DNA from 3 places in the Variovorax sp. 10L421 genome. Region 2 is predicted to be linked to each of the others. Evidence: predicted binding sites of a transcription regulator. Region 2 holds the regulator's gene; each other region holds the start of a gene.
What was found. Region 2 encodes sigma-54, which starts transcription at its own class of promoters, with help from an activator protein. Its sites were predicted from a motif close to TGGCANGNAANCTGCTTT; they were not measured.
Positions count from the first base shown of each region.

Region 1: a site for sigma-54 is predicted at 5,025-5,042, ahead of nirB (nitrite reductase large subunit NirB). Genes of this name have one in related genera too.
Region 3: a site for sigma-54 is predicted at 3,110-3,127, ahead of AC1DFC_RS10390 (isopenicillin N synthase family dioxygenase). Genes of this name have one in related genera too.

Region 1 is NZ_JBFTJJ010000008.1:72,305-82,009, forward strand. It holds gene AC1DFC_RS13185 (bifunctional protein-serine/threonine kinase/phosphatase) at 1-1,072, opposite strand, end outside; gene AC1DFC_RS13190 (formate/nitrite transporter family protein) at 1,083-1,895, opposite strand; gene nirD (nitrite reductase small subunit NirD) at 1,947-2,288, opposite strand; gene nirB (nitrite reductase large subunit NirB) at 2,309-4,840, opposite strand; gene AC1DFC_RS13205 (YbaK/EbsC family protein) at 5,236-5,724, shown strand; gene AC1DFC_RS13210 (DUF1289 domain-containing protein) at 5,721-5,978, shown strand; gene AC1DFC_RS13215 (DsbA family protein) at 5,975-6,619, shown strand; gene AC1DFC_RS13220 (MFS transporter) at 6,790-8,484, shown strand; gene AC1DFC_RS13225 (hypothetical protein) at 8,604-8,750, shown strand; gene AC1DFC_RS13230 (ABC transporter substrate-binding protein) at 8,769-9,705, opposite strand, start outside.
Region 2 is NZ_JBFTJJ010000018.1:98,891-107,704, forward strand. It holds gene AC1DFC_RS21490 (THUMP domain-containing class I SAM-dependent RNA methyltransferase) at 1-1,060, opposite strand, end outside; gene AC1DFC_RS21495 (sensor histidine kinase) at 1,143-2,933, shown strand; gene AC1DFC_RS21500 (cytochrome b) at 3,025-3,609, shown strand; gene AC1DFC_RS21505 (YceI family protein) at 3,606-4,199, shown strand; gene AC1DFC_RS21510 (YceI family protein) at 4,256-4,900, shown strand; gene AC1DFC_RS21515 (phospholipase D family protein) at 4,938-6,623, opposite strand; gene rpoN (RNA polymerase factor sigma-54) at 6,643-8,220, opposite strand; gene lptB (LPS export ABC transporter ATP-binding protein) at 8,375-8,814, opposite strand, start outside.
Region 3 is NZ_JBFTJJ010000005.1:134,075-143,779, reverse strand. It holds gene AC1DFC_RS10405 (ABC transporter ATP-binding protein) at 1-483, opposite strand, end outside; gene AC1DFC_RS10400 (BMP family ABC transporter substrate-binding protein) at 507-1,616, opposite strand; gene AC1DFC_RS10395 (VOC family protein) at 1,685-2,071, opposite strand; gene AC1DFC_RS10390 (isopenicillin N synthase family dioxygenase) at 2,076-3,077, opposite strand; gene rutR (HTH-type transcriptional regulator RutR) at 3,271-3,975, shown strand; gene rutF (NADH-dependent FMN reductase RutF) at 4,132-4,680, opposite strand; gene AC1DFC_RS10375 (malonic semialdehyde reductase) at 4,693-5,295, opposite strand; gene rutD (pyrimidine utilization protein D) at 5,292-6,098, opposite strand; gene rutC (pyrimidine utilization protein C) at 6,104-6,496, opposite strand; gene rutB (pyrimidine utilization protein B) at 6,520-7,311, opposite strand; gene rutA (pyrimidine utilization protein A) at 7,325-8,437, opposite strand; gene AC1DFC_RS10350 (YybH family protein) at 8,655-9,107, shown strand; gene AC1DFC_RS10345 (YheT family hydrolase) at 9,107-9,705, shown strand, end outside.

The sequences.
Region 1 (9,705 bases), on a different contig from region 2:
TCTGGCCGTCCACGTACTCCATGGCCACGTACAGGTGGCTGCGCGTGCGTTCGACGGTGCTGGCCTTGAGCACGTGCGGGCTGTCGATGCGCCGCGCCACCCATTCCTCGAGCACGAAGCGGTCGAGGTAGTCGGGGTCGCCGCGCAGGTCGATCGACGGGAGCTTCAGCACCACCGGCTGGCCCGTGGCCTCGTCGGTGGCCAGGTACACGTGGCTGCGCGCGCTCATGTGGATCTCGCGCACGAGCGTGAAGCCCTCGAAGCGGTCCCTCGGCGCGAGGGCTGGCGGCAGCGCCAGGCCTTCGCGCTGCAGCTGCGCATGCGGCGCGTCGGCTTCGGGAAGCTCGTCGATGCGCAGCAGCTGGACCGTGCTGTCGTCGTCGCTGCCCTTGGCCTGCGCGGTTTCTGCCAGCAGCCGGGCGGCCGCGTCGAAATCGTCCCCGCAGCGGCCGAGCACCTCGTTCACCGTGCCGCTGTCGAGATGCGCGTACGCGCCATCGGTGGCCAGCAGGTAGACCTCGCCCGCCTCAGCCTGCCAGCAGCGGTAGTCGATCTCCACATTGGCGCCCGCGCCCAGAGCGCGCCCGAGGTACGACTCGGCCGACGACACGTTGACGCGATGGTCTTCGGTGAGCTGTTCCAGCGCGCCGGCATGCAGCCGGTAGATGCGCGCATCGCCGACGTGCAGCAGGTGCGCGTCGCGGCCCTTGAGGATCAGCGCGCTGAAGGTGCAGACGTAGCCGCTGTCCTTGTCGAAGCGCGCGTCGCTGCGCATCGTCTGCGCATGCAGCCACGAGTTGGTGGCGTCCAGCACCCGCTGCGCGGAGCGGCGCACCGACCACGCGTCGGAGGTTGCGTAGTAGTCGTCGAGAAAGCCCCGCACGGCCGCCGCGCTCGCCACCTGGCTCACGCGGCTGGAGCCGATGCCGTCGGCGAGCGCCACCGCGATGCCCTTGGAGGCGCGCAGCGCCCCCTCGGGCAGCATGGCGCCGTGGAAGTCCTGGTTGACCGGCGATTTGCGCCCTGCCAGCGAATGCTGGCCGAGCGTCACGCGCAATGCCTTGCGCGGCATCCAGGCCGGCTCAGCTGGCGGCGCGCTTGGGCGCCGTCTTGTAGTGCGTGGAGTAGAGCGTCAGCCCGACGAAGGTCAGGCCGCCGACGAGGTTGCCCAGCACCGTGGGCAGTTCGTTCCAGATCAGGTAGTCCATGATCGTGAACTTGCCGCCCAGCATCAGGCCGGTGGGGAACAGGAACATGTTGACGATCGAGTGTTCGAAGCCCATGTAGAAGAAGACCATGACCGGCATCCACATGCCGATCGCCTTGCCCGACACGGTGGTCGACATCATGGCCGCCACCACGCCCGTCGACACCATCCAGTTGCACATCACGGCGCGGATGAACAACGTGAGCATGCCGGCGGCGCCATGCGCGGAGTAGCCGATGGTGCGGCCTTCGCCGATGTGGCCGAGCTTCTCGCCGATGGCGTTGGGCGCCTCGCTGAAGCCGAAGGTGAAGATGACGGCCATGAACACCGCGACCGTCAGCGCGCCCGCGAAGTTGCCGGTGAACACCAGTCCCCAGTTGCGCATGACGCCGCCCCAGGTGGCGCCGGGGCGCTTGTCGAGCACGGCCAGCGGTGCCAGCGTGAACACGCCGGTCAGCAGGTCGAAGCCCAGCAGGTACAGCATGATGAAGCCCACCGGGAACAGCATCGCGCCAACGAGCGCATTGCCGGTGTTCACGGTGATGCTCACGGCAAAGGCCGCCGCCAGCGCGAGGATCGCGCCCGCCATGTACGAGCGGATGAGCGTGTCGCGCGTGGACATCAGCAGCTTGGATTCACCGGCGTCCACCATCTTGGTGACGAATTCGGCGGGGGCTAGATAGGCCATTCTGGTTCCTTGGAAGCGATGGAGACGAAACTGAAAAGGGAGACTGGGGCCTCAAGCCAGCGCGACGAGCACGCGGCCTTCCTGCACGCGCACGGCATGCGCGCGCACCGAGTGCTCGGGCGCTTCCAGGCATTCGCCGCTGCGCAGGTCGAAGTGGTTCTTGTAGAGCGGCGAAGCCACGACGATGCGCTCGCCCAGGCTGCCGACCAGCCCGCGCGACAGCACGCTGGCCCCCGCCTTCGGGTCGATGTTGTCGATGGCGAACAGCGCCTGCTCATGGCCGACGCTGAAGATCGCGACATGCACGCCGTCGACCAGCGCGCACACGCCGGTGTCGGGCAGGATGTCGGTGGCCGCGCACACCGGGGTCCACTGAAGCTTGTCTTGGGTCATGGGATTTCCTTGGGTGTTCTTCAGGCCATCGAGACGTCGGAGGCGGCTTCGCCGCGCTCTTCCACGCGGGCGGGGCGGATCTGGCCGCGCTCCTGCACGAAAACGATGTGCTCGTCCGGCTTCTCGCTGTTGACGAAGGAGCGGAAGCGCTGGCGCGTGACGGGGTCGTTCACCGCGGTCTTCCATTCGCACTGGTAGGTGTCGACCACGCGCTGCATCTGTGTTTCCAGCTCGTCGCCGAGGCCCAGCGTGTCCTGCAGCAGCACATCCTTGAGGTAGTCGAGGCCGCCCTCGAGGTTCTCGCGCCACGTGCTGGTGCGCTGCAGGCGGTCGGCCGTGCGCACGTAGAACATCAGGAAGCGGTCGATCAGCCGGATCAGCTCGGCCTTGGTGAGGTCGCTCGCGAGCAGTTCGGCATGGCGCGGCTTCATGCCGCCGTTGCCGCACACGTAGAGGTTCCAGCCCTTGTCGGTCGCGATGATGCCGACGTCCTTGCCCTGCGCTTCCGCGCATTCGCGGGTGCAGCCCGACACGCCGAACTTGATCTTGTGCGGCGCGCGCAGGCCCTTGTAGCGGTTCTCCAGTTCCACGGCCAGGCCGACGCTGTCGTCTACGCCGTAGCGGCACCAGGTGGAGCCGACGCAGCTCTTCACCGTGCGCAGCGACTTGCCGTAGGCATGGCCCGATTCGAAGCCGGCCGCGATCAATTCTTCCCAGATGGCGGGCAGCTGCTCGACGCGCGCACCGAACATGTCCACGCGCGCACCGCCTGTGATCTTGGTGTACAGGCCGTACTTCTTCGCCACCTGGCCCACCGCGATCAGCCCGTCGGGCGTGACCTCGCCGCCCGGCATGCGCGGCACCACCGAGTAGGTGCCATCCTTCTGGATGTTGCCGAGGAAGTAGTCGTTGCTGTCCTGCAGGCTGGCCAGGTCCTTCTTCAGCACGAACTCGTTCCAGCACGAAGCGAAGATGCTCGCGGCCGTCGGCTTGCAGATGTCGCAGCCCAGGCCCTTGCCGTGCTTTGCCAGCAGGTCGGCGAAGCTGCGGATCTCGCCCACGCGGATCAGGTGGTACAGCTCCTGGCGCGAGTAGGGGAAGTGCTCGCACAGGTGGTTGTTGACCGCCATGCCGCGCTTGGACATCTCCATCTTCATCACCTGCGTGACCAGCGGCACGCAGCCGCCGCAGGTGGCGCCGGCCTTGGTGCAGGCCTTCAGCTCGGCGACGGTGCACACGCCCTCGCCCACGGCCTCGCAGATCCGGCCCTTGGTGACGCTGTTGCACGAGCAGATCTGCGCGGTGTCGGGCAGCGCATCGACGCCCAGGCCCGGCTTGGCCTTGCCGTCGCTCGACGGCAGGATCAGGAATTCAGGGTCGGCGGGCAGCGCGATGCCGTTGAGCGCCATCTGCAGCAGCGTGCCGTACTCGGCGGCATCGCCGACCAGCACCGCGCCCAGCAGCTGCTTGCCGTCCTCGCTGACAACGATCTTCTTGTAGATCTGCTTGCGCTCGTCGACGTACTGGTAGGCGCGCGACTTCGGCGTCTTGCCGTGCGCGTCGCCGATGCTTGCAACGTCCACGCCCATCAGCTTGAGCTTGGTGCTCATGTCGGCACCGGTGAAGGCGGCGTCGTCCTGGCCGGCGATGTGCCTGGCGGCCACGCGGGCCATGTCGTAGCCCGGTGCGACGAGGCCGAAGGTCTGCTCGTTCCACGACGCGCATTCGCCGATCGCGTAGATGTTGCGGTCGCTGGTGCGGCAGTGGCTGTCGACCGCCACGCCGCCGCGCGGGCCGACGGCCAGCACGCTCTGGCGCGCCAGTTCGTCGCGCGGACGGATGCCGGCGGAGAACACGATCATGTCGGTTTCCAGGTGCGTGCCGTCGGCGAACACCATGCGGTGGCGGGCGGTCGCGCCGTCGGTGATCTCCACCGTGTTGCGGCCGGTGTGCACGTGCAGGCCCATTGCCTCGATGCTGTTGCGCAGGGCGCGGCCGCCGCCTTCGTCGACCTGCACGGCCATCAGGCGCGGTGCGAACTCCACGACGTGGGTTTCGAGGCCCATGTCGCGCAGCGCCTTGGCGCATTCCAGGCCCAGCAGGCCGCCGCCGACGACCACGCCGCTCTTCGAGCGGGCGCCGCAGGCCTTCATGGCCTCGAGGTCCTCGATGGTGCGGTAGACGAAGCAGTTCGGGCGGTCGCGGCCGGGCACGGCGGGCACGAAGGGGAAGGAGCCCGTCGCAAGCACCAGCTTGTCGTAGTGCACCACTTCGCCGTCGGCCGTGGTGACGGTGTTGTTGCGCCGCTCGATGGCTACCGCCCGCGCGGCCAGGCGCAGCGTGAAGCCGCTGCGCTCGAAGAAGCCCGGCTCGACGAGCGACAGGTCTTCCGCCGTCTTGCCGGCGAAGAACTCGGACAGGTGAACCCGGTCGTACGCCGGGCGGGGCTCCTCGCACAGCACGGTGACTTGCGCGTTCGCGACGCCGAGCTCGTGGAGTTGCTCGAGGAACTTGTGGCCGACCATGCCGTGGCCGATGACTGCGATCTTCATTGGGGGTCCTGCACGCAGCCGGCCCTTGGAGGTGCAGCGCCGCGCTGTCGTGGCAGACAGCGGCAGCAGAGCCCCGCGACGGAACGGATGCGAAATTGGGTTGGAGCAGACGAGCTCGCGGCTTGTCGGCCGCCGGCTCGCTTGAACCCCGCCGTCGTTAGCGGAGGCACTGTGAACCGAGGGATAAGCAATATCCATGCCCGATCATGCGGGTGCCGCGGCCGCCCTGGCCGGCCGGTTGCGCACCGAAAACGCCCCCGGGCCCGGCACCGGACGCACGGGCCTCGTGCGCCCTGGCGCCGCGACGCTCTTCGCATTGGTGCACCCCGGGCGGCGGCGCAGGCTTTTCCGTATGCTCTGGGGCCTCGATGAACCCAGAACCTGCTGAACCTGCCATGTGCGGCTCCGAACTCCATTCCCTTCCCGACGGTGTCCAGCGCGTCTCGCGCGTGCTCCAGGACGCCGGCCATCCGCATGCCCCGCGCATGCTCGACGACGCCTGCCGCACCGCGCAACAGGCGGCCGACGCGCTCGGCATCTCGGTCGGCCAGATCGCCAAGAGCATCATCTTCCGCCGCAAGAGCGATGAGGCGGCGGTGCTGGTCATTACCTCGGGCGACAGGCGCGTCGACGAGAAGAAGGTCGATGCGCTGGTCGGCAAGACCGGCCGCGCCGACGCCGACTTCGTGAAGGCGCGCACCGGCTTCACCATCGGCGGCGTGTCGCCGGTCGGGCACGTGACCAAGCCCGTGGTGCTGATCGACCGCGAGCTGTTCCGCTTCGAGGAGATCTGGGCGGCCGCGGGCCATCCGCATGCGGTGTTCCAGCTGCGCCCGCACGACCTCGAGAAGCTCACCGGCGCGCCGGTGGCGGACGTGGTGTGAACTTCGACGAGGCCGAGACCTTGGCCGAGCGCGCCGTGGCCGTGCAGGCCATGGCCGACGACGTGCCCTCGCCGTGCTCTTCCGTGTGCCGCATGGACCGCCTGAGCGGCTTCTGCGAAGGGTGTTTGCGCACCATCCCGGAGATCGCTGGCTGGAGCCGGATGGAGGACGAAACGCGACGCCACGTGTGGCGCGCGATAGAGTTGCGGGCGCGGGCCGGCATCTGGCGCGCTTCAGGAGACAACGCCGCATGAAGCACATCGACTTCTATCTCGACTTCATCTCGCCCTACGCGCACCTCGCGTTCGAGCACCTGCCGGAGGCGCTCGAAGGCCTGAGCTGCAGCGTGGCCTACAAGCCCGTGCTGCTGGGGGCGCTGCTCAAGCAGCACGGCCAGCTCGGGCCGGTGGAGATTCCGTCGAAGCGCAGCTGGACCTACCGCCACGTGCTCTGGCTGGGCCACACGAACGGCATCCGGATCGAGATGCCCGCCTCGCACCCTTACAACCCGCTGCCTCACCTGCGGCTGGCAGTGTCGACGAGCGACGACGGCAGCATCAGCCGCTTCGTGGCCGAGACCATCTTCCGCCATGTGTGGCGCGGCGGCGAAGACGCGGGCGACGCCGCGCGCCTCGCCGCGCTCACCGCGCAGCTGGCGCCGAAGCGCGACGCGAACAGCGAGGAGAGCAAGGCCCTGCTCAAGCGCAACACCGACGAGGCCCTGCAGCTCGGCGTGTTCGGCACGCCCGCCTATGTGGTCGACGGCCGCCTGTTCTGGGGCTTCGACGGCCTGCAGATGCTGCGCGCCTACCTGTCGGGCGATGCGTGGTTCGACGGCCCGCAATGGACCTCGGCGGACCAGCGCCCGTCCCTGCTGCGCAGCAGCAAAAACTGAGCGACCCCCGGATTTCTTACAACCTGAAACGCGCCCCGCGGGTTTCACCTTAAACCGTAAGCACCGGTTCAGTTTCGCGCAAGGCTCGGGTCAGTCGCGCCTCCAAGAATGCCTCACGGTCCCGAAACAGTCGGGCGCCGCATGAACGCACACACACAGGAGACGACGCAATGGCAGCCACACTAGATTCACGGGGAGTGCCGCATCCGGCCCCCCGGCCCATGTCCTCGGAGGAGAAGAAGGTCATCTTCGCCTCCTCGCTCGGCACCGTGTTCGAGTGGTACGACTTCTATCTCTACGGTTCGCTCGCCGCGATCATCGCGAAGCAGTTCTTCAGCGGCCTCGATGCGGGCGCCGCCTTCATCTTCGCGCTGCTGGCGTTCGCCGCGGGCTTCCTGGTGCGTCCGTTCGGTGCCATCGTGTTCGGCCGCCTGGGCGACATGATCGGGCGCAAGTACACCTTCCTGGTGACGATCCTGATCATGGGCCTGTCGACCTTCATCGTCGGCCTGCTGCCCAGCTACGCGACCATCGGCGTCGCTGCGCCGGTGATCCTGATCGCGCTGCGCATGCTGCAGGGCCTCGCGCTCGGCGGCGAGTACGGCGGCGCCGCCACCTACGTGGCCGAGCACTCGCCGCACGGCAAGCGCGGCGCCTACACCTCGTGGATCCAGACCACCGCCACGCTCGGCCTGTTCCTGAGCCTGCTGGTGATCCTGGGCGTTCGCGAAGGCATGGGCGAAGCGGTGTTCAACGACTGGGGCTGGCGCATTCCGTTCCTGGTGTCGATCCTGCTGCTCGGCGTGTCGGTGTGGATCCGGCTCTCGCTGTCCGAGTCGCCGGCCTTCCAGAAGATGAAGGCCGAGGGCAAGACCTCGAAGGCGCCGCTGTCCGAATCCTTCGGCCAGTGGAAGAACCTCAAGATCGTGATCCTGGCGCTGATCGGCCTCACGGCAGGCCAGGCCGTGGTCTGGTATTCGGGCCAGTTCTATGCGCTGTTCTTCCTGACGGCACAGCTCAAGGTGGATGCGACCACGGCCAACCTGATGATCGCCGCCGCGCTGCTGATCGGCACGCCGTTCTTCGTGGTCTTCGGAACGCTGTCCGACAAGATCGGCCGCAAGCCGATCATCATGGCCGGCTGCCTGCTGGCCGTGGTCACCTACTTCCCGGTCTTCAAGATGCTGACCGAAGCCGCCAACCCCGACCTGGCCCGTGCACAGGCCACGGCCGGCGTCACGGTGACGGCCGACCCTGCGACCTGCTCGTTCCAGGGCAACCCGGTGGCCCGCGAGATCGACTTCAGGAGCTCGTGCGACATCGCCAAGCGCTACCTGGTGCAGAACTCGGTGAGCTATGAAAACGTGGCCGGCGCGCCGGGCTCGAAGGCCGTCGTGAAGATCGGCGACAAGTCGGTCGAGGCGCCCGTCGGCAACGTCGTGAACTCCAAGTTCGACGAGGGCTCCGCCAAGGAAATCGCCGCCTTCAAGAAGAGCGTGGCCGAAGACCTGAAGGTCGCGGGCTACCCGGCCAAGGCCGACCCCGCGAAGATGAACAAGGTACTGACGGTGCTGCTGCTGTTCTGGCTGGTGCTGCTGGTGACAATGGTCTACGGCCCGATCGCCGCGATGCTGGTGGAACTCTTCCCCACGCGCATCCGCTACACCTCGATGAGCCTGCCGTACCACATCGGCAACGGCTGGTTCGGCGGCCTGCTGCCAACCACCGCCTTCGCCATCGTGGCCTCCACCGGCAACATGTACAACGGCCTCTGGTATCCGATCATCATCGCCGGCGTCACGCTGGTGGTGGGCACGCTCTTCATCCGCGAAACGAAGAACGTGGACATCTACGCCAACGACTGATCGCTGCTCGCGCAGAGGAGGGCGCCATCCGCCCTCCGTTCAACAAAGAGGCTTCATGCCAACCGCATGAAGCCTTTTTCTTGAGCCCCTTGAATCAACCTCGTCAGGAGACAGCACCCATGTGGAAACTCGCCGTCGGCTTCATCGTCTTTGCCGCCATCGCTCTGTTCGTGATTTCCAAGGCCGGCGACAAGGTCGACATGTCGGGCGAGAAGCATGGCGCCGACGCAGCGCACGAAACGGCGCCCGCCGCCGCGCCGAAGTAGGAAGGCGCCGCGCGGCGGTCAGCGCTTGAACTTGCCGTCGCTGATGATCGACAGGTCCGCGAAATCGATGCCGCTGTGGTCCTGCGGCGAGTAGCTCACCTCGAGCCCGCCGCCCAGGTCGTAGCCCCGCAGGCTGTCGAGCGCCGCCACGATCTTTGCGCGTGTGGGCTTGGGGCCCGCGCGGCGCAGCGCCTCCACCAGCACCTTGGCCGAGGCGAAGCCTTCGAGCGTGGCCGGCGACAGTTCGGCCTGGCCCTTGGCCTGCGCGAGGGCCAGGGCTTCCTTCACCATCGGCTGGCCGAGCGAGCGCTCGTTCGGGAACACCTGCGTCACGATCACGCCGCGGCTCGCGTCGCCCAGCTGCTTGATGAAGCCCGACGAAGCGTTGTTCGACAGCGTGACCACCTGCGCCGCGGAGCCCGCGGCGCGCAGCGCCTTGATGCCGTCCACCACGGCGACGCCCGAGCCGATCCACACCACGGCCTGTGCATCGGCATCCTTGATGGCCGGCACGATGGTCTTGTAGTCGGGCTTCTCGCGGTCGGCCGGAATGGTCACGACCGGCTTGGCCTTGCCCTTGGTGAAGCCGGTCATCGCACCCTCGAGCGCGTCCGCGCCGAACGAGTCGGTCACATGCACCACCGCAATGCGCGTGAGGCCGATGGTCAGCAGGTGCTGCACCGCCTTCTCGGCCTCGCGCTGGTAGGTGGCGCGCACGTTGAACACGTGCTTCTGCAGCGGCTTGTGCAGCACCATCGCGCCCGTCGAGGGGCCGATGAGCGCCACGTCGTACTTGTCGAGCCACGGGATGATGGCCTGCGAGTGCGGCGTGCCGCGGCTCATGAAGAGCGCCAGCACCTTCTTGTCCTCGATCAGCACGCGGGCGTTCTCGCTGGCGCGCTTGACGTCGAAAGCGTCGTCCATGCGGATCATCTCGATCTTCTCGCCGTGGATG
Region 2 (8,814 bases):
GCGGGAAGAACTCGCCGCCGTCGCCCCCCTCGCCCTGCGCGGTCTGCGCCGATTCGCGCGCGCCGGAACGGCCCGTGCCGGCCACGCCGCCCACTTCGATGCGCTCGCCGTACGGCGGGTTGAGCACGATCACGCCGCCTTCGGCCGGGGGCATGCGCTGCAAGGCATCGCCGCCGCGGAACTCGACCGCTTGCGCCACACCGGCGCGCTCGGCATTGCGTTCGGCGAAGTCGACCATGCGGTGCGACACGTCGGAGCCGAAGATCGCCACGCTGCCTTCGCGCACGGTGGTCTCGGCTTCCTGCCGGATCGCGTTCCAGACATGCGCCTGGAACGGCAGCAGTTTCTCGAACCCGAAGCGCCGCAGCGACCCGGCCGCGATGCCGCGCGCGATCTGCGCCGCCTCGATGGCGATGGTGCCGCTGCCGCAGCAGGGGTCGTACAGCGGCTGCGTGGACACTTCGCCGGTCTCGGGGTTCCACCAGCCGCTGGCGGCCAGCATGGCGGCGGCCAGGGTTTCCTTCAGCGGGGCGTCGCCCTTGTCCTGGCGCCAGCCGCGCTTGAACAGCGGCTCGCCCGAGGTGTCGATGTACAGCGTGCAGGTGTCGGTGGTCAGGTGCGCGAACACGCGGCAGTCGGGCCACTGGGTCTCGATGCTCGGGCGCACGCCGTTCGCCTTGGCGCGGAAGCGGTCGGCAATGGCGTCCTTGATGCGCAGGGTGGCGAAGTTCAGGCTCTGCAGCGGGCTGTGCTGGGCAGTGGTCTCGATCTTGAAGGTCTGCTTCGGCGTGAACCAGATCTCCCAGGCCACGCCGTTGGCGATGGCGTAGAGGTCGTTCTCGTTGCGGTAGGGCGCGTGGGCCAGCTCGACCAGCACGCGCTGCGCGAGCCGGCTGTGCAGGTTGAGCTTCAGGGCGTCGCGCCAGTCGGCGCGCACCCGCACGCCGCCGCGCAGCGTGAGCAGGTCTTGCCCGGCGCGGCCGGTCAGGGCGTGCACCTCCTGGGCGAGGAATTCCTCGACGCCGGCGGCGCAAGGCAGGAAAAGAGAGAGATCGTTCACAAAAAATTGGCCATCGGGAAGCCCGACTAGGGGACTCCATTGTCGCCGCGTCACGCACCTTCTCTATATAGTCGATTTGCCGATGACTCCCACCCCCGCATCCCCGGCCGCCGCCGGCAGCAGCGACCGCTTCGCGATCCAGTGCGAGGTGCTGCGGCTGTCCATCCGGCCCATCGGCCCGGTGCTGCTGGTGCAATACCTGCTGAACTGCGGCGTGGCGGCGCTCTTCGCCTGGCAATACTCGGTGCCGCGCGCGCTGGCGTGGATCGCACTGGTCACCGGGGTGACGGTGATGCGCGGCTTCCTCCCGCAGCGCCTGCCCGAGCCCTTCACGCCCGAAACCCTGCGCGAGGAACAGCGCACGCACACGCTGCGCACGGCCATCTGGGAACTGGCGCACGGGCTGGCCGGCGTGCTGCTGTTCGACCCTGCGCGCGCCGACCTGCAGCTGCTGCTGGGCCTGATCCTGATGGGCATGACGCTGTCGTCGGCCTTCTCGGTGTCGTTCTATACGCCGGCCACCCAGTTGGCGATCACGCTGCTGCTGGCGCCAATCATCGTCACAGGCCTCTGGCTGGGTGCGCCGGTGATGATGGCCGTGGCGGTCATCGGCATCGGGCTGATCGCGATGATGTGGAAGCTGGTGGCCGAGCGCTCGCGCCAGCTCGAGGAGAACATCGGCCTGCGGCTCAACGAGCGCACGCTGCGCGAACAGGCGCTGGCCGGCCTGCGCGCCTCCGAGCAGGCGCAGGCCGAGCGGCTGCGCTTCTTCTCTGCCGCCAACCACGACCTGCGCCAGCCGGTGATGGCCATCGGCCTGCAGGCCGAAGTGCTGCGCCAGCAGCTGAACAGCGGCGCGGACATGGAGGCGGTTCAGTACACCGTGGGCTCGCTGGCGCGCGCGCAGCAGGCGCTCGAAGGGCTGACCAACCAGCTGCTCGAAATCGGCCGCATCGAGGCCGCGGTCGATCCGCTGCGTCCGGCGGCAGTGGCTCTGGCGCCCCTGCTGCTGGGGCTGGCGCGGCAGGCAGGCGACGGCCGGGTGCTGGTGCGCTGCCCGCACGACGCCATCGCCTGGAGCGACACCTTGTCGGTGCGCCGCGTGCTCGCCAACCTGGTCGACAACGCCGTCAAGTTCACGCCGCGCGGGCGCGTGCTGCTGGCGGTGCGGGCGCGCCGGCGCGGGACCGGCCGTGCCTGGCGCGTCGAGGTGCGCGACAGCGGCATCGGCATCGCGGCCGACGCGCAGCAGCGCGTGTTCGACGACTTCGAGCAGATCGGCAACGTCGAGCGCAACCTGCAGCGCGGCCACGGGCTGGGCTTGGCGATCGTGCGGCGGCTGGCGGCGCAGCTCGGCATTGCGGTGTCGCTTCGCTCGGCGCCGGGGCGGGGGTCGGTGTTCAGCTTCGAGCTGCCTGCCGCGCCCGACGGCGCGATGGTGGCGGCGCGCCCTGCTTCCGCGCCGCAGGACGACGGCGCCGATGCAACGCACACGCTGCGCCCCGGGCTCGCAGTGCTGGTGGTGGAAGACAACACGGTGGTGGCCGACAGTCTCAGTGCCCTGCTGCGGCAATGGGACGTGGAGCCGCGCGTCTATGCCAGCGCCGCCGAGGCGCTGGCGCTGGCCGACCTGCGCGCGCTCGACGCGGCGCTGTGCGACATCCGCCTGCCGGGTGCGCTCGACGGCATCGCGCTGGCCGACAAGCTGCAGCGGCAGAAGCCGTCGCTGGCGATCGCGCTGATTTCGGCCGACATCAACGAAGCCACCCAGCGGCTCGCCGCCGAGCGTGGCTGGCATGCGCTGCGCAAGCCGGTGCAGCCGGACGAACTGCGCGGGGTGCTGCTGAGGGCGCAACAGCCGTCGCAGGGCTGAGGCCGGCAGGGCGGCGGGCTGGCACGGGCCGTGCGGTGATGTCATCGCTTCCGATATATGCTCCGCGCACAGGCCGCCTGTCCTGCTCACGATGTCCTCCGACACATCTTCATCCCCCCTCGCAGCCGACGCGCGCTACGACCCGTTCACGATGGCGCTGCACTGGCTGCTTGCGGCCCTGATCGTGGGCTCGTTCGGCGTAGGGCTCTACATGACGGGGCTGCCGTTCTCGCCGCTGCGCCTGAAGATCTACAGCTGGCACAAGTGGGCGGGCGTCACCATCCTCGCGCTGTCGGCGCTGCGGCTGCTGTGGCGGCTCGGGCATCGTCCACCGGCGCTCCCGCCGGGCATGTCGGCGCTCCAGCTGGCGAGCTACCGCATCAGCCACACGCTGATGTACCTGCTGTTCTTCGCGGTGCCGCTGTCCGGGTGGGCCTACAGCTCGGCCATGGGCATGCCGGTGGCGTGGTTCGGCGTGCTGCCGCTGCCCGACTTCGTGCCGGTCGACCACGCCTTCGCCGAGGCGGTGCTGCAGCCGCTGCACCGCAACTGCGCCTTCGTGCTGGCAGGCGTCACGCTGCTGCACGTGGCGGCGGTGCTCAAGCACCACTGGATCGACCGCGACGGTCTTCTCAAACGCATGTGGCCCCGGCCACGCAAGGAACCAGCTCGATGATCAAGCGCCTGTTTTTCCGTCTCGCGCCGTCGCTCGCGGCGCTGGCTTTCGCCACCCTGGCGCTGCCGGCCGGCGCCGAGCCCGCAGCGGCAAAGCTCGTGGCCGACAAGAGCCAGATCGTCTTCGTCAGCAAGCAAATGGGCGTGCCCGTGGAAGGCACGTTCAAGAAATTCGACGCGCAGGTGGCCTTCGACCCGAAGAAGCCCGAGGGCGGCACCGTCGCGCTGCAGATCGACACGGCCAGCGCCGGCTTCGGCGTCCCGATGAGCGATGCGGAACTGCCCAAGCAGCCGTGGTTCGACGCCGCGCACTTCCCGCAGGCAAGCTTCCAGTCGAGCGCCATCAAGGCGCTGGGCGACGGCAAGTTCGAGATGGCGGGCAAGCTCACCATCAAGGGCATCGCCAAATACGTGACGGTGCCCGTCAGCATCGCCGCGGCCGGCGGCAAGGAGGCGGTTGCCACGGGGAGCTTCACGATCCAGCGGCTCGACTACAAGGTGGGCGAAGGCGAATGGACCGACACCTCGACGGTCGGCAACGACGTGCAGGTGCGCTTCAGGTTCACGCTCACGGGCTTCGGGCCGTTGTGAAGCGCCAGGCTGTCCGCCCCTCACTCACTTTCCTCTTTCCTCCCGCATCCAACACCATGAAAAAGCTCCTTCTCGCCGCGGCCCTGTCGGCCGCCGCATTCACCGGCAGCGCCACGGCGCAGCAACAGCAACTGCCAACGGAATTCGCCCCGGCCGTGGCCGCCAAGCCCGCGGGCGGGCCGGCGAAGAACGCCAACTACGTGATCGATCCGACTCACACCTTCGTGATGTACGAGATGGGGCACTACGGCACCACCACCAACCGCGGGCGCTTCAGCACCAAGGACGGCTCCGTGCAGATCGACGGCACCGGCGCCAGCGGCAAGGTCGACATCACGATGGACATCAGCTCCATCAACACCGGCGTCGACCTGCTCAACCGCCATGTGCAGAGCAAGGATTTCTTCAACGTGGCCGAGTTTCCGATCGGCCGCTTCGTGGCCGACCGCATCGATTTCAGCGGCGGCAAGGTGACCGACGTGCCCGGCACGCTCACGCTGATGGGCCAGACCAGGCCTGTGACGCTGAAGGCCGTGCGCTTCAACTGCTACCTGAGCCCGCTGATCAACCGCCAGGTGTGCGGCGGCGACTTCGAGACCACGGTGGAGCGCAGCGACTGGGGCATCACCTGGGGGCTGAACTTCGGCTTCGAGAACAAGGTGAAGCTGCTGGTGCAGGTCGAAGCGGTCAACGTGCAATGACACCGCTGCCCGGCCTGGCCGGCGCCACGAGCACCAGCTAGAGCAGGCTCTCCGGCGTCAGCGGCGCCAGCAATTCGAGCATGACCCGGCCCCAGAAACTGGAGTCGGGCTCCTCGGTCAGCACGGTGAGCTTGCCGGCATCCTCGCTGACCCATTCGATGCGCGACTCGTTGCTGCCTTCGGCAAAGCGCAGCCGGTAGGCGCCCTGCTGCTTGAGCACGTCGATGAGTTTCAGCGCCTGCTGCGCCATCTCGGCGCTGTGGATGATCAGCCCGATCTCGGTGTTGGCCGACTCCGAGCGCGGGTCGAAATTCATCGAGCCGACGAACAGCGTGCGCCGGTCGATCACGGCCGACTTGGCATGCAGCCTGCCCACCGAGGTGCCGAACAGGCCCAGCCGCACGCTGCGCCGGGTGCGCGTGGAGCTCAGCTCGTAGAGGTCGGCGCCGAGCTTGAGCATGTCGGGCCGGTAGCGGCGGTAGGCGGTGTGCACCAGCGGCTCGTCGGTGGCGGCCAGCGAATTGGTGACGACGCTGATCTTCACGTTGCGGTTGCGGATCTCGCGCATCACCTCCAGCCCCGTGGCGCCCGGGATCAGGTAGGGCGAGACGATGGTCACTTCGGAGCGTGCACGGCGCATCTGCTCGACCACGTTGTAGCGCACGCTGTCGACGTCGAGCAGCGGCACGCCGCCGTAGGAGGCGGTCTTGCCGATCACGCGCTCGGGCGAATCGGCATAGGCCTCGGCGGTGGTCCAGATCAGGCCGAGCTTGCCGGCGTTCAGGTCTTCCACCATCGGGCTGTAGCCGAGCAGGTCGTTGGGCGCGGGCTTCGGCGGCGGTGGAGTAGTGTCGGGGCCGGTGACCGCGTCGAAGCGGCGCTGCAGCTCTTCGGCCGACAACTCGCTGCGCACCACCGACTGGATCGGCCGCACGTAGATGCTGTTCCAGTACTGGTCGAACAGGCTGCCCAGCCGCGGGATCAGCGCACCAGTGACGAAGGTGTCGAGGTCGAGAAAATTCTCGCCCGCGGTGCGCGTGAAGTACTGGTTGCCGATGTTGCGCCCGCCCGCCACCGCCATCGCGCCGTCGGCGATGAACAGCTTGTTGTGCATGCGCCGGTTGACGCGGCTGAAGTCGAACAGCGAGGCAGTGAAGCGCTTCAGGATGCTCGCGCGCCCGGCCGGGAACGGGTTGAACAGGCGCAGTTCGACGTTGGGCGTGGCGGCAAAGCCGAGCAGCAGTTCGTCCTCGCCCGAGGTGTAGAGATCGTCCATCAGCACCCGCACGCGCACGCCGCGCTGGGCGGCGTCGCGCAGGGTGCGCAGCAGGTAGCGGCCGGTCTCGTCGTTCTCGATCTGGTAGTACTGCACGTCGAGCGTGCGCTGGGCACGGCGGGCCAGCTGGATGCGGGTGTCGAAGGCGAAGTCGCCACCGGGCATCAGGCGAAAACCGCTCAGGTCGGGGTCGGGCTGCGAGGCCAGCGCGAGCTTGCCGAGTGCGGTGTCGGCCGAGACGGCCATGGCCTTGGTGGGTGCGCGCGGGGCCTCGTTGGGCAGGGTGGCGCAGCCGGTGGCGAGCAGTGCGAAAGCCGCGAACAACAGCGCCAGGCCCCAGCGCCAATACGGTCCAGGTCCGTTCGGGGAACACCGCGGAACCGGCTCCGCCGGGCCGCAGGTGTTGCCCCCTGCAAGGGGGTTGGCGAAGCGACACGAAGTGCGCATAGCCTGGGGGTGTGCCAAGTTACAGGGCTTTGCGCAGGTTCGCGGGCGCGATGCGCAGCGCCTCGCGGTACTTGGCCACGGTGCGCCGTGCGCACTCGATGCCCTGCTCTTTCAGCATCTCGGAGATCTGGCTGTCCGACAGCGGCTTCTTGATGCTCTCGGAACTCACGAACTGCTTGATCAGCGCGCGCACCGCGGTGCTCGACGCATTGCCGCCCGTCTCGGTGCCCAGCGCCGAGCCGAAGAAGTACTTGAGCTCGACGGTGCCGAACGGCGTGGCCATGTACTTGGCGGTGGTCACGCGCGAGATGGTCGATTCGTGCAGGCCCAGCTCGTCGGCGATCTCGCGCAGCACCAGCGGGCGCATCGCGAGTTCGCCATGCACGAAGTAGCTCTTCTGCCGCTCGACGATGGCGTTGCTCACGCGCAGGATGGTGTCGAAACGCTGCTGGATGTTCTTGATGAACCAGCGCGCCTCCTGCAGCCGCTGCGACAGCGCCTGGCTGCCCTCGCCCTTGTGCGACTTGAGCGCGCCGGCATAGATGTCGTGCACGCGCAGACGCGGCATCACCTCGGGGTTCAACATGACGCGGAACTTCACGTTGGTGCCGCGGCCGGTCTTGGTGACGATCACATCGGGAATGACGATGTTGCGCTCCACGTCGACGAAGCGCCGGCCCGGCTTGGGCTCCAGCCGCGCGATGATCTGCAGCGCCGAGCGCACCAGCTCCTCGCTGCTGCGGGTGAGCGTGGCCAGGCGCTTGAAATCGCGGCGCGCAAGCAGCTCCATCGGCTGCTTGCAGACGGTGATGGCGGTCTTGCGGACCAGCGCCTCTTCGTCGGTCTCGTCCTCGCTGGCCATGGCGCGCAGCTGGATGCCCAGGCATTCGCCGAGGTCGCGCGCGCCTACGCCCACGGGCTCCAGGCTCTGCAGCAGTCCGAGCGCCACCTGGAAGTGATGCACGAGGTCGTCGAACTGGTCGTTGTCGTCGCCAGCCAGGCCCGAGGCCAGCGCGGGCAGCGAGTCTTCGAGGTAGCCGTCGTCGTTGAGAGATTCGATGAGAAAGCGCAGCGCGGCGCTGTCGTTCTCGTTCAGGCGCAGGCTCAGCGCCTGGCGGTGCAGGAACGACTGCAGCGACTCCTGGCTGCGCGCGAGTTCAGTGGCGTCGGCACGTTCGTCGTCGCCGAGGTTGTTCTGGCGCGCGGGCGCGTCGCTGCCCCACTCGCTGTCGTCGGGCGCCGCCATGTCGACGGTGCCGTCGCCTTCCCAGTCGGGCTCACGCTCGGTGATCTCGGCAGCTGGCCCGTCGGTATCCGCCGTGGTGGTGCTGGTGGTCTCGGCGGGCGCACTGGCGGCCGAAGGCGCGAAGTCGCTCTCGCCCTCATCGCGCGGAACCGGCGCATCAGCCGTGTCGAGCCCGAATTCCTCGCGCGCCGCTTCTTCCGCGGTGCGTTCGAGGAACGGGTTTTCGTCCAGCATCTGCTCGACTTCCTGGCTCAGTTCGAGCGTGGAAAGCTGAAGCAGCCGGATGGACTGCTGCAGCTGTGGCGTCAGTGCCAGATGCTGCGAGACGCGAAGGGACAGCCCTTGCTTCATGAGGAAATGGCCCCCCCCCAGGCTGCGCGCTTCGCGCTACGCCAACCCCCTACCGGGGACGGGCCGGCCGCTTCGGGCGGCCGTGCGCGGCGGCCCCCGCGAGGAAGCTCCGCGCGGACGGTGGCCACGATGATCCTTGACCCTCGCCGCACGATCACATCCGGAAGTGTTCGCCCAGGTACACCCTGCGTACTTCGGCGTTGTCGACGATCTCCGAGGGTGTGCCTTGTGCCAGCACATGCCCGTCGCTGATGATGAACGCATGATCGCAGATACCCAGCGTTTCACGCACGTTGTGGTCGGTGATGAGCACGCCGATGCCGCGCTCCTTCAGGAAGCTGATGATCCGCTGGATTTCGATCACCGCGATCGGGTCGATGCCGGCGAAGGGCTCGTCCAGCAGGATGAAGCGCGGCTGGGTGGCCAGCGCGCGCGCGATCTCGACGCGGCGGCGCTCGCCGCCCGACAGCGCCAGCGCGGGCGAGTCGCGCAGGTGGTCCACCCGCAGGTCGGCCAGCAGTTCGGACAGTCGCTCTTCGATGTGCTGCTTCGACAGTGGCGCCATCTTGCCGTTGGCATCGGGCTCGCTCTGGA
Region 3 (9,705 bases), on a different contig from region 2:
GCCCGCGAGCAGCACCTTGAGGATCTCGACGCGCTGCTGTTCGGCAATCGAAAGCGCATCGATGCGCTTCGACGGATCGATGTCGAAGCCCAGCTCCGAGGCCTTGTTGCGAATGTCGCGCTCGATCTCGCGAAGCCGCTCGCCATGGCTTTGAAACTCGGCCGGCGGCGGTGCCGTGAGCAGAATGTTCTGCGCCACCGTGAAAGGCCGCACCAGCTTGAAATGCTGGTGAACCATGCCGATACGGTGCTTCGCTGCGTCGCGCGGACCGGCGAAGCGCACCGCGTTGTCGTCCACCATCAGTTGCCCGGCCTCGGGCGCATAGAGCCCGGCCGCGATGTTCATCAGCGAAGACTTGCCCGCGCCGTTCTCGCCCAGCAACGCATGCACCTCGCCCCAGCGCGCGGCAAAGTGAGCGTCGGTCAATGCCGCGAAGCCGTCGAAGGACTTGCGGATGCCGGTGAGTTCGAGCGCATTGGGCATGAGGTTCCGGAGGCCTTGCTTGCTTACTTCTGCGTAACCACGCCCTTGACGAACCAGTCCATCTTCCACAGGTCCGCATCGGACAGCACCGCGCCCTTGGCCACGCGCTCCTTGCCGTCGCGGTCGGCGAGCGGGCCGGCGTAGACCTGCTTGCCCTTCATGATCGCGTCGCGCTCGGCGGTGATGAGCGTGGCCTTGTCCTTGGGCACCGCGGGGCCAAACCCCGCAATGTCGGTGCCGCCGTCCTTCATCTCGATGAAGGCTCCGTATGGCGAAGGCTTCCATCCACCCGCCATCACCTTCTTCAGTTCGGGTGTCAGGAAGCGGTCCCACACCCACACCGACGAGCACAGCGTGGCCTTGGGCGCGAACTGGCGCAGGTCGCGGTGGTGGCCGGTGCCGTACACGCCGCGTTCCTGCGCGACGATCTGCGGCGTGGGGCTGTCGACGTGCTGGCCGATCACGTCGGCGCCCTGGTCGATCAGTGCGGCGGCGGCGGCGCGTTCCTTCACCGGGTCGTTCCAGGCGCCGGTGTAGATCACGTTGACCGTGGCGTTCGGGTTCATCTTCTGCGCGCCGAGAGCGAAGGCGTTGATGGTCCAGTTCACCACGCCGAAGGGATTGGCCGCGACGAAGCCGAGCTTGCCGGTCTTCGACGCCGCGCCGGCCGCCATGCCGCAGAGATACTGGCTCTCGTAGGTGCGGCCGTAGAAGGATTCGAGGTTGCTGCCGTTGGTGGTGCCCGAGCCGTTGAGGAAGGCCACGTCGGGGTACTTGGCTGCCAGGTCCTTGAAGCTGTCGGAGTAGCCGAAGGCCGTGCCGATCACGATGTTGGCGCCGCGCTGGATGAACTTCTCGGCCGCGGGCTTGATGGCCGAGGCGTCTTCCGGCACGTTCTCGACGAACTGGATCTTCTGGCCGATTTCCTTCTCGACCTTCGCTCGGGCTTCGTCGAAGGCCTGCGTCCAGCCGCCGTCGTTCTTCGGGCCGAAGTAGAGCATCGCGATCTTCGGCTTGTCCTTCAGCGTGAAGCCATCGGCGGCCGCGGCGGGCAGCGTGGTGAAGAACGCGCCGCCGGCCGCGATGGTCATCGCGAGGCCCAGGCCGGGAGTGAGGGTGCGCAGCTGCTGCATGGAACTACCTTGGGTGAGGGGCTTTGAAGAAAGGGAGGGACGAGAAAATCGAAAACGGGCAGTGCGCGTCACATCATGAAGTTGATGCGGAACACATTGCCCTCGGGGTCCAGCAGCACCGACTGGTACCAGTTGTAGTAGGTGACGTACGGCGGCTTGACGAGCGTGGCACCCGCTTCGAGCGCAACGGGCACCATGCGGTCGACGTCGGCTTGGCTGTCGACGTCGATGTTCAGCAGGAACTTGACGCCGCGCGTGTCGGAGAACTCGGCGAGGTGCAGCAGTTCGTAGGCATCGAGCGCGTTGAAGCCCAGGCTCGACTTGCCGGTGTCCAGCCCGCGGAAGATCGGCGAGCGGATCGCCTCGATCTCGGCGAAGCCGAACACGCGCTGGTAGAAGCCGCTGAGTGCGACCACGTCCTTCGCGAAGACGTTGACGTAAGACAGGTGGGCCATGCGTTCAGGCCGTCACTTTGGTGCCGCCGAAGGTCGTCTGCTTGACGAACTTCGATGTGAGGTGGTCGCCCGAGGAGATGGGCGCGTACTTCGCCTCTTCGCCCGGCGCGAGGCAGCTCGGCAGGCACTCGACCATCGCGTCGTAGTTGGGCTGATGGAAGAACACCAGCGACTGCCGGCGGTTGGTGCTCGCCACCTCGAACGGCGGATTGATCACGCGGTGCAGCGTGGACACCCATTGGTCGTTGGTCCACTGCATCATGAGGTCGGCGATGTTGACCACCAGGCCGCCTTCGACCTGCGGCACGTCGACCCACTGGCCGGCTTTGTTGAAAACCTGCAGGCCCTTGTCGTCGGGCAGCACGATGGTGAGGCTGCCGTAGTCGCTGTGCGCGCCCGCACGCAGCTGGCCGGGCAGCGGCTGTTCGCGCTGGGGCGGATAGCTCAGCACGCGGAACATGCTGATGTGCCTGTCGATCTTGTCGTCGAAGAAGGTCTCGGGCAGCGACAGGCCGAGCGCGAAGACGCGCATCAGCGAGCGCGAAAGATCGCTCATCGCCTCGAAGTAGCCTTCATAGGCTTCGCGGAAACCTTCGATGGGCGGCCAGCTGTTGGGCTCGAAGTGCGGTCCGGCGGCGGGACCGCGGTGGTAGTCGTCGTTCGGCACGTTCGACGGGCCGATGGAGAACGATTCCTTCAGGTCGCCCGGCGCCGCTTCTTCGAGGCTGTACGAAAGGCCTTCCTCGCCCACTGCGCTGTAGCCGCGCACCGCGTCTTCGCGCGGGCGATCGACCTTGCGCTTCTCGCCCAGCGGCATGTCGAAGAACCTGCGCGAGAGCGACGACACGCGCGAGATCAGCTCGGGCGAAATGCCGTGGTTGGTGATGACCAGGAAGCCGATGCTGCGGCAGGCCGCATCGACCTTCTTCGCGACCTCGGCCTTGCCTTCGGCAGTGCCGGCGAAGTAGGGCGCGAGATCGATGATGGGGACGGACAGCAGGGTCATGGCAGGTTCCTCATGCTTGGCATGCCTTTCGCCATGCAACGTCTGTGCCAGTTGGACCAAATGGACAAAACGCATCCGTCGCGTCAGCATGGTGCGCAACCTTGCGCCGCGAAGGCAACAGCGGCGCAAGGCGATGCACCGTGGCCTTACAGTGGTGCGCCGTCTGCCGATTCATGAACTAGAGCGAGGGAAGATGCCGAAGACCAAAGCGCTGGCCGCAAGCGCCAGCAAAGAGAGCCCGGTGCGCAAGCGCGCCAAGCCCGCGGTGCGCAGCGCGTCCGCGGTGAACCGCCGGCTGCGCCAGATCGAGGACAAGCGCAGTGCGATCCTTGGCGCGGCGCTGGGGTTGTTCTCGCGCTTCGGCCTGCACGGCACGTCGATCGACCAGGTGGCGGCGCGCGCCGATGTGTCGAAGAGCAACCTGCTCTATTACTTCGCGAACAAGGAAGAGCTTTACGTCAATGTGCTGCGAGACCTGCTGGCGCTGTGGCTCGAACCGCTGCGCGGCTTCAGCGCCGAGCAGGACCCGGGCGAGGCCATCGGCGGCTACATCCGCCGCAAGCTGGTGGTGTCGCGCGACCGGCCCGATGCGTCGCGGTTGTTCTGCCTTGAAATGATCCAGGGCGCGCCGCTGCTGCGCGATGAACTCGACCGTGAGCTGCGCACGCTGGTGGAGAAAAAATCGGAAGTGATTCGCGCGTGGATCGAGGCCGGCAAGCTGGCGCCGGTCGACCCGCATCACCTGATTTTCGCGCTGTGGGCGGTGACGCAGCACTACGCGGACTTCGGCGTGCAGGTGCAGGCGCTGACGGGCCACACGCTGGACGATGCGGCGTTCTTCGAGCAGACCGTGGAGAGCGTTCAGCGCATCGTGCTGCAAGGCGTTGCGCCCCGCTGAATCTTGCCTTGCTCCCTCTCCCTCTGGGGGAGGGTTGGGGTGGGGGCAAGCAGCGTGTCCATCGAGCGCTCTGCCTGCCCCCATCCCAGCCTTCCCCCAGAGGGGGGAAGGAGCAATTCAAAGGCATTGCCTGCGAATGCAGAAGGGTAAGAAGCGTCAGTGCTGCGGCGGCGCAGCGATCTCGTGATAGCTCCTGTCGAAGTAGATCAGCCCCTGCGCCGCGCCACCGATGGCAATCGCCACCGCTTCGCAGAACAGCACGTCATGCGTGCCCGCGCTCGTTGAATGCACCACGCGGCAGTCGAAGGACACGGCCGCGTCGTCGAGCATCGGCGAGCCCGTGGTCTTGTGGCTCCAGTTGCCGGCGGCGAAGCGTTCGTCCATCGGCGTCTTGCCGCCGAACAGCGCGGAGAGCGACTGGTGCCCCGCGGCCAGCACGTTCACGCACAGCACGCCGTTGGCCTTGAACGCCGGATACACCGAGGCCGAGCGGTTCAGGCACACCAGCAGCGTCGGCGGTTCGTCGGTCACGCTGCACACGGCCGAGGCCGTGAAGCCGGCGCGGCCTGCGGGGCCGTCGGTGGTGATGATGTTCACCGCGGCGCCCAGGCGTGCCATTGCATTGCGGTAGTCGGCCTTCGGCAGGCCCGTAGGCAGGCCGGGTGGGTTCGATGCTGCAGGGTGGGAGGCCATGGCGTTCAGCATGTCGTGACTCTTTCAGGCCAGCACACAGGCTTCGTCGAAGGGCAGCCGCGGCAGGCGGCCGAACACCTTCGACGCATCGCCGTGGCCCAGGTTGATGAGGAAGTTGGTGGTCCAGTCGGTGCCCTCGAAGAAGGCGGCATCGACCTTCGCCTTGTCGAAGCCCGACATCGGCCCGGCGTCGAGGCCGACCGCGCGCGCGGCGAGCAGCAGGTAGCCCGCCTGCAGGCTGGCATTGCGGAAGGCGGTCTCGTGCGCGGCCTCGGGGCTGCCGGTGAACCAGCTGCGCGCGTCGGCATGCGGGAACAGCGTGGGCAGCTTGTCGTAGAACCTGCGGTCCCATGCGGCGATGACCGTAACGGGTGCGGCCATTGTCTTGTCGAGGTTGCCCTTGGAGAGCGCCGGTGCGAGGCGCTGTTTGCCTTCAGGCGTGCGCACGAACACGAAGCGGGCAGGCGAGCAGTTGGCCGAGGTCGGGCCGAGGCTTGCGAGCGCGTAGATCTGCTGCAGTTGTGCATCGGTGACCGGTTCGCCGGTCCAGCCGTTGTGGCTGCGCGCGCCGGTGAAAAGCAGCGACAGCGCGGCGTCGTCGAGTGTGGTGGAAAGCGTTTGGGTCATGCGGGAACGGCGGGTGCGCTGACCCGGGAAAGAAAGTCGAGCAGGCTGCGGTTGAAGGCTTCGGCCTCGGTCACGCTGTGGGCATGGCCGCCGTGCGGCATGAAGTCGAGCGTGACGTCGCGCAGGCCATCGGCCAGGCGCTGCGAGCAGGTCCAGGGCACGAGCGCGTCGTCCTTGGCTGCGGCGACCAATGCAGGGGCGGCGATGTCGGCGAGGCGCGCGTCGATGTCGAAGGCCCGCAGCGCGGCGATGCGCGCGCGCATGTTGGCTTCGCCGGGGAAATGCGCGAAGGCGTGGTCGACTTCGTCGGCGACGCGCTGCGCGTGTTCGGCGCACCAGGCAGACGGGTACAGGAAGATCGGTTGCGCTTCCACGTATGCGCGCGGGCCGCAGGCGCCGAGCAGCGCGAGCCGCGCGTCGAAGCAGCGCGCCGAATGCGGATTGGGCCGGGACCATGCATTGATGAGCACGAGACTCGCGATGCGCGAGGGCGCATCCAGCGCGAGCTGCAGGCCCACCAGGCCGCCGAGCGCATGGCCCGCGAAGTGGCATTGCGAAGTCTTCGTGGCATCGAGGATGCCGAGCACGTCCTGCGCCATGTGTTCGATGGCATACGCATCGGGCAGCGCAGCGGGGCTGCGGCCCGTACCGCGCTGGTCGTATGCGATGACGCGGTGCCCGGCGGCGACCAGTGCGCCGAGCTGCGGCTGCCAGAAACCCGCCGAGCCACCGAGGCCGGACGACAGCAGCACGGTGGCCGCCGCATCGGCCGGCCCATGCACTTCGTAGTGCAGCGACGGCATGAGTGTCAGGCCTTCTTGCCGACGTGTGCGATCGAGGCGATCTCGATCAGCGCATCGGGCTTCACGAGGCCGCACTGGATGCAGTAGCGCGCGGGCTTGGTGCCGGGAAAGAACTCGGCATACACCGCGTTGATCTTCGCGTAGTCGGCCCAGTCCTTGAGCATGATCTGGTTGAAGGTCACGTCGTCCATGGTGCCGCCCGCGGCTTCGACCACGCCCTGGATGATGGTGAGTACATGCCTTGCCTGTGCGCTCGCGTCGCCGACGTGGACCACGTTGTTGTCCTTGTCGAAGGGCAGCGTGCCCGACACGTAGAGCACGCCGTCGGCGAGCGTGCCGGGGACGTAGGGGGCGAGCGGTACGCCGGTGCCGGGCGGGATGATGGCTTGCTTGGGCATGAGGGGAGGCTCCTTGAAGTGAATCAGGCGATGGCCGTTTCGGCCGGTGCGGGTTGGGTGATCGATGAAGGCGCGAAGATGCGGCAGAAGTCGTCCATCGTGGAGACCCATCCGAAGAAGGTCTCGACGTTGTAGACCGATGCCTTCTGGATCGCAGGGCCGCCGAGTTCGTGCGTGGCGTCTTCGAGCATCACGGCGAAGTATTCGAGGTGGAAGGCATCGCGCAGCGTCGATTCGACGCACACGTTGGTCGCGATGCCGGTGAACACCAGGTGGCGGATGCCGCGTGCACGCAGCGTGCTGTCGAGCGTGCTGTTGAAGAAGCCGCTGTAGCGCGTCTTCGGCACGACGATGTCGCCGGGCTGTGGCTTAATCTCTTCGATGAGGTCGTAGTCCCAGCCGCCCTTGGCGAGGAACTTGCCCTGCAGCTCGGGCCTGGCGCGCATGGTCTTGAGCGCGTTCGACTTGTGCCAGTTCGGCGAGCCGGGGCCGCCGGCTTCGATGTACGCCGCGTCCCAGCCGTTCTGCAGGAACACAACGAGCATGCCGGCCGCGCGTGCCGCTGCGATGGTGCGCGCGATGTTCGCGATGGTGCCTTGCGCGCCCGAGATGTCGAAGCCTGCCGAGTCGACATACCCGCCGATGGAGGCGTAGGCGTTCTGCATGTCGACGACGATCAGCGCGGAATCGGTCGCGTGCAGCGCCAGTGGCTCGGGGCGCGCGGGCAGCACCTGCGGTGCGGGGGCGCCGGGCAGCCGCGGTGCGCCAACGGGGATGTTCGATGTGAGAGTCGTGTTGCGTGCGGGAGTGCTCACGTGATGCTCCTGCTCAGGCCGCGAGGCGCTCGGGCTCGGCCTGCGAAGGCACGGGGCTCTGCACATGCGCGCGGCTCTTCATGAGCGGCTGGATGCGCTCGCCGAAGGCTTCGACGCCCTGCACGAAATCGTCGAAGGTCAGCAGCACGCCTTCGGTGCCGGGCACCTCTGCCATTTCGTCGAGCAGGCGCGCGACGGTGGCGTAGGAGCCGACCAGCGTGCCCATGTTGATGTTGACGGCGGAGGTCGGGTCGGTCATCTGGCGCACGTTGGTGTCGGCGCCCGACTTGGTGTCGGCTGCGCCCTGCTGGCCCAGCCATGCAATCGCTTCATGGTCGGCGCCGGCCTTGTAGTGCTCCCACTTGGCGCGCGCGGCGTCATCGGTCTCGTCGGCGATCACCATCATCAGCACGTAGGTGGTGACGCTGCGGCCGGTCTTCGCGGTGGCCTCGATGAGCTTCTCGGCCGCGGGCGCGAAGGCCTTGGGCGTGTTCACGCCCTTGCCGAAGCAGAAGTTGTAGTCGGCGTACTTCGCGGAAAAGTCCATGCCCGCATCGCTCTGGCCCGCGCAGATCACCTTCATGTCGGCCTGCGGCTGCGGGCTCAGGCGGCAGTCGTCCATCTTGAAATGGTCGCCCTTGAAGTCGGACTGGCCGGTGCCCCAGAGGTCGCGCAGCACCTGGATGTATTCGCTGAGGTACTGGTAGCGCGTGCCGAAGAACTGGTCGCCGGGCCACATGCCCATCTGCGAGTACTCGGGCCGCTGCCAGCCGGTGACGAGGTTGAGGCCGAAGCGGCCATTGGAAATGGAGTCGATGGTCGACGCCATGCGCGCCACGATGGCCGGTGGCATCACCAGCGAGGCGGCCGTGGCAAACAGCTTGATCTTGCTGGTGACGGCGGCGAGGCCGGCCATCAGCGTGAAGGATTCGAGGTTGTGGTCCCAGAACTCCGTCTTGCCGCCGAAGCCGCGCAGCTTGATCATAGACAGCACGAAGTCGACACCGTAGCGCTCGGCCTTCAGGGTGATCTGCTTGTTGAGTTCGAAGCTGGGCTTGTACTGCGGCGCGTTTTCGGAAAGCAGCCAGCCGTTGTTGCCGATGGGAATGAAGATGCCGACGTTCATGAAAGCGCTCCTGTTGCGAGGTTGCGAAGCTCCTGGCATGCGCCGTGCCAGTTGAATAAGTTGTTTTAAATCAATGGGTTAGGGAAAAATTGCATCCATGTTTTGACCATTTGGTCCAAAGTGGAGCAGGTGTTCTGCCGGGATCGCGGCAGCACGGTGCAGCATGGACCAAAGAGGTGCAGTGCCGCCGTCACGCACGGCGCGGCAAAATCACGCCATGCCCAAGACCCCACTCCGCGCCGCCGCGGCCATCGGCGGCACTGCCGACGACGTCGAAGCGGCCTTCTACGAAGCGCTGCAGCGCGGCGACATCGACGCGCTGATGGCCTGCTGGGCCGACGAGGACGAGGTGTTCTGCGTGCATCCCGGGGGCCCGCGGCTGGTGGGGGCCGTGGCGATCCGCGCGGCCTTCGAGCAGATGTTCGGCAACGGCGCGATCCACGCCACGCCGGCGCGGGTGCGCAAGATCGAGTCGCTCGCCAGCGCCGTGCACAACGTGCTCGAACGCATCGAGGTGCTCACGGCCGAGGGCCCGCGCCATGCCTTCGTGCTGGCCACCAACGTCTATCACAAAACCGTCCAGGGCTGGCGCATGGTGGCGCACCATGCAAGCCCGGGCAGTGCGCGCGAACCGGACGAAGCGAACGATCCGCCCCAGGTCCTGCACTGATGTCTTCCTTCGTCGCCACCTCCGGTCCCGTTTCCGCGCCCCAGCCGCTGGACTACGCGGCGCCGCGCTGGCTGCCCGGCGGCAACCTGCAGACCATCTGGGCCGCGCTCTATGCGAAGCGCTTCGACGGGCCGGCCCCGGTCTACCGGCGCGAGCGCTGGCCCACGCCCGACAGCGACTTCATCGACGTCGACTTCGTCGATGCGCCAATGCCGGGCCCGAGGCCGTTGCTGGTGCTGTTCCACGGGCTCGAAGGCTCGTCGCGCAGCCACTACGCCGAAGCCTTTGCCGCATTCGCCGCATCTCGCGGCATGGCCTTCGCCGTGCCGCATTTCCGCGGCTGCAGCGGCGAGCTGAACCTGGCGCCGCGCGCTTACCACTCGGGCGACTTCGAGGAGATCGGCTGGATCCTCGCGCGCATGCGCGACCAGCATGCACGCAAGGGCGGCGGGCCGGTGCTGGCGGCGGGCGTGTCGCTCGGCGGCAATGCGCTGATGCGCTGGGCCTCGGAGGCGGGCGAGAGCGCCTCCGGCGTGGTGAGCGCCGTGGCATCGGTCAGCGCGCCGCTCGACCTCGCGGCGGGCGGCGAAGCCATCGG